One region of the Pseudarthrobacter sp. 1G09 genome, then DNA from elsewhere that is predicted to be linked to it. Evidence: riboswitches for the same ligand, from Rfam matches in the RefSeq annotation. Region 1 holds a riboswitch; the other holds the start of a gene.
What was found. A riboswitch is a leader RNA that binds a small molecule or an ion and turns the genes downstream of it on or off. The one in region 1 is predicted to bind cyclic di-AMP.
Positions count from the first base shown of each region.

Region 2: linked by a shared signal. The riboswitch ahead of ACP3TD_RS05210 (C40 family peptidase) and the one ahead of ACP3TD_RS04590 (hypothetical protein) in region 1 are both predicted to bind cyclic di-AMP.

Region 1 covers NZ_CP188306.1:967,329-969,524, forward strand. Annotated here, with positions in the region: gene ACP3TD_RS04590 (hypothetical protein) at 104-829, opposite strand; cyclic di-AMP (ydaO/yuaA leader) riboswitch at 833-989, opposite strand; gene ACP3TD_RS04595 (HAMP domain-containing sensor histidine kinase) at 1,123-2,196, opposite strand, start outside.
Region 2 covers NZ_CP188306.1:1,114,459-1,116,654, forward strand. Annotated here, with positions in the region: gene ACP3TD_RS05205 (M23 family metallopeptidase) at 1-805, shown strand, start outside; cyclic di-AMP (ydaO/yuaA leader) riboswitch at 934-1,115, shown strand; gene ACP3TD_RS05210 (C40 family peptidase) at 1,186-1,872, shown strand; gene ACP3TD_RS05215 (NlpC/P60 family protein) at 2,029-2,196, shown strand, end outside.

The DNA.
Region 1 (2,196 bases):
AACTGCTGCCTCGCACGCATGGCTGTGGAGACGACGACGGCCGCCGCTGAACCGGGAAGGTTCGGCGGCGGCCGGTCGGAAGGGCCTCAGCCAGTGAGGGCTTTTAGTACCAGTTGTTGCCCAAGTGGAAGTTCAGGGCGCCACACGGCGACTGGTAACGCTCCTTGATGTAGTTCAGGCCCCAGTTGATCTGGGTGCGGTAGTTGGTCAGGTAGTCGGGGCCGGCGCTCGCCATCTTCTCGGCGGGCAGGGACTGGACGATGCCGTAGGCGCCGCTGCTGGCGTTGGTGGCGGTGGTGGTCCAGTCGGATTCCTTGGTCCACAGGGTGACCAGGCACTGCATCTGGTCCTGTGCCCACCCGTAGCTGGCCAGCTGGCCGGACGCGTATGCCTGTGCGCCCGCAGGATCGTTGACGGCAACGACGGGAGCAGGCTCGGGAGCGGGAGCAGGCTCCGGTGCGGGAGCAGGTGCCGGTTCCGGTGCGGGCGCTGCGGCCGGGGCAGGTTCTGCCGCGGGTGCGGGCGCCGGTGCCGCCTCCTGAGGCTGCACCTTGAGCTCGGCGGGCGCCGACGCAGCCGGGTTCGAGCGGATTTCACTCTTCTCGATGCTCATCTGGGAATCGGCGGCCGCGGGGGACTCGGAGCCGGCGGCAGCCACACGGGACATGGCGTCGGTGGCCTGGCCTGCGGCGCCCACGCCCACCAGCATCGCTGCGGACACTGCGAGGACCGCGGCGCGCTTGCCGAAGGAAGACTTCTTGCGGGTTTCAGGCTGCGCGCTGTGGCTCGGAGCCGATTTTGGGCGCGGTTTTACCGTGAATTTAGACATATTTGATTCGCCTCTCACACCTGCGGAGTTAGCTGTCGGGTTCGGATGAGGGCATCCGGCCGCACGGCAAATACACGTGCTGGCTTAACCCCAAGGGCAGTACTGCGTTGCCCGGGACGTGGGTCCCCCGCCTCTGCCTTAGTTCAAGCGAAATCCGGGAAGTGGCAGAGCTTGGCGTCATCCGGATATGCGGCCCGAACGGGAACCGCACCATATCGACGGTACAGGAGAGCGGCGCTTAAGTCACATTTAGGTAACAGACGTCACGACGACGGCGCGTCGCCTTGGCAAATTCAGGCTACGGTCGGCAGGCGCAGCGCGAACTCCGTCATCCCGGGCCGTGATGTGACCGTTACCCGGCCGCCGTGGGCTTCCACGATGGACTGGACGATGGACAGGCCCAGCCCGCTGGTGCCCTCGGCAACGGCCGCGCCGGCCTGGTCGCCGCTGCCCTTGCGGGCCGCGTCTGCGCGGGCGAAGCGTGAAAAGACCTGGTCCACGAAGTCCGCCGGGATGCCTCCGCCGTCGTCCGTGACCGTCACGATGGCCGCGCCATCCGGAGCCGTGCCGACGCCGGCCACCACGGTGGTTCCGGCAGGGGTGTGTTTCCGGGCGTTGGACAGCAGGTTCATCAGTACCTGCCGCAGCTGCGCGCCGTCCCCGTTGACCAGCACCGGCTCCGCGGGAAGATCGAGCCGCCAGGTGTGGCTGGGGGCCATGACCTTTTCGTCGCTGACGCTTTCCACCACCAGCTGCGTCAGGTCCACCTCGGCCAGCTTGAGCGGCTGGCCCTCATCCAGCCGCGCCAGGAGCAGCAGGTCCTCCACCAGTGCCGTCATCCGCTCGGACTGGCTCTGGACCCGGGCCAGCGATTTCTGGCCGTCGGGAGTGAAGTCCTCCGTCATCCGCATCAGCTCGGTGTAGCCGCGGATGGCGGTCAGTGGGGTACGGAGCTCATGCGAGGCGTCAGCCACGAACTGGCGCACCTTCGTTTCGCTCTTCTGCCGGGCTTCCAAGGCGCTGGCCACGTTGTCCAGCATGAGGTTCAATGCATGCCCCACACTTCCCACTTCGGTGCCCGGGTTGGAGTTCGACGGCGGCACGCGGACGGCGAGCGCCACCTCGCCGGCGTCCAGGGGCAGTTCAGACACCCGGGTGGCAACCTCCGAGAGCTGTTCCAGGGGTTTCATGGTGCGGCGGATCAGCACCGTTCCCACCAGTCCGACCAGCAGCAGTCCGCCCAGCGAGACGAACACGAAGGTCCACACGAAGGACCTGAGGGTACTTTCCTTGGCGGCCAGGGGGAGCCCCGTGACCAGGGTGTCACCGGAGCTTGTCTGGACCGCGATCAGCCGATAATCACCGCT
Region 2 (2,196 bases), 150 kb from region 1:
CGCGGCGGGCCCCGCTGCTACGCCGCGTGCTGTCGGGGCCGTCCAAGCTGCCGAGACCCCGCGCCCCCGCGATCTCCACCGTGACGCGCGCCGCCGTCGGGGTCCATTCCGCCAGATAACGGAATTCGCCTCGGCCAGCGGCATCGGCCAGAAGGCCGGCATCGCGCTTGCCGCCACCGGCCTGGTGCTTACCGTTACCGTCCCTGTCACCAGTCCCGTCATGGCAACTGACGCCAGCGGAACCGGTGCCGTTGCCGCCTCATCGGTGACGCCGCAGCCCGCAATTTCCGCGGAAGCAGGCGCCCAGATCGACTTCAGCCGCTCCGCCGTCGTCACCCAGGCGGACCCTGACGGCAAGCTCAAGCAGCTGCTCAGCGCCCAGTCCGCAGGATCGGTCTCCCGGGCTGCATCCGCCGGTACCCTGGGGGCCCCGCTGGCCACCATGACCACGGCATCGCCGTTCGGCTACCGCGTCAGCCCCATCACCGGCGGCACCGGCGACTTCCACCGCGGGCAGGACTATGTTGCCCAGTGCGGTACCTCCGTGATGGCTGCCGCCACCGGAACCGTGACCTTTGTGGGCTGGCACCAGTACGGCGGCGGCAACAGGGTGGTGGTGGACCACGGCAACGGCCTGGAGACCACCTACAACCACCTGTCGTCGTTCAACGTGAAGGAGGGCCAAACCGTCTCCCGGGGCGACGTCATAGCCCTTAGCGGGACCACCGGCGCCTCCACGGGCTGCCACCTCCACTTTGAAGTCCAGGTCAACGGCGAGGTTGTCGACCCCACCGGTTGGCTCTAGCCAAATGATGGTGGACTCTCGAATGGCCGTGACCCGCCGTGACCTGAATGTGACATTCAATCAAAACTGCTGTACCGTCTAACTCGCGTCAACTTTTCCGAAGTTGACGCTCTTGAGTGGATTGCCTAACTCTGCCACCGCTCAAGGTCCGTTCGCATTTCATCGTCTGGCAGGGGCGGGGGAACCAATTTTGGCCTTCTTGTTTCGAAGGCCTTGGGGTTAAGTCACGAAAGCTTCCTTGGAAGCCGTGTGGCCGGGTGACTCCCATCCGAATCCGACAGCTCACCTCGCAGGCATTGGGAGAGGCTACCTTCGTGTCTTCACGCCATAATGCTGCGCGCCACCGTGCGCAAACGGTTCGTACCAACCCTTTGGGCGCCGTGTCCAAGGCTGTTAGTGCCAATGCCGGGACGGTGGGTCGCCAGGCTGCAGTAGTTGCAGCCGCTTCCGGCCTCGTTCTGGGTATGGGCCTGCCGGCCGTCGCGGACACCACCGCGGGCGTCTCGGCATCCACCGAGTCGGGTTCGGCCCAGACTGCCCTCGCCGTCACCGCGGCACCTACCGCCACTGTTTCCTTCGAGCGCCCGGTCATCAAGACCACCGCCGCTCCGAAGCCGGAGCCGGTACGCACCCAGTCCACTGCTTCAGCAGCACGGGATGCCGGCAACGCCGTCACCGCAGCCGCTGGCTCAACCGAAGCTGCCTCCGAGAAGCTCGCGGAGACTGTTTCCTCCGCTGCCACCTCGGGCATCGCGGCTATCGCGTACACCGGCATTGGGCACCCGTACGTGTGGGGCGGCACCAGCCCCAACGGCTGGGACTGCTCCGGATTCACCCAGTGGGTCTACGCCCAGGCCGGCATCAGCATCCCTCGCGTCAATGCCTGGAACGCCATGAAGCCCACCTCCACCCCCCAGCCTGGCGACCTCGTCATGCAGAACGGCGGCGCACACGTTGGCATCTACGTCGGCAACGGCATGATGATCAGCGCGCTCAACCCGTCCCAGGGCACCCTTCTTCACGCGGTTGCCGCCACCGGAACCTCCTCGTTTTACACCATGAACTAGTTTCTGGGGCCCCAGGCCCCAGAAACTTTTTCTTTGCCCCCGTTTTCGCTAAATCACACATCCCCGTTCGGGACGCGCCGACGTACCCCCAAGATGCCGGCGCGTCCAAAACCCCCGTGTTGCCTACAGGCCCGGGGACAACGAAAGAGAGAACTGATGACGACTCGTGCTACCGCACGGCATCGCGCCGAAGTCACCAAGACCAACTCAATCGCCATTATCGCCAAGGCTGTTGGCGGCAACGCCGGCGGCGTTGGGCGCCAGGCAGCGGTTATCGCCGCAGCCTCGGGCCTGGTCCTGACCAGCGGCATCGCCGCAAACGCA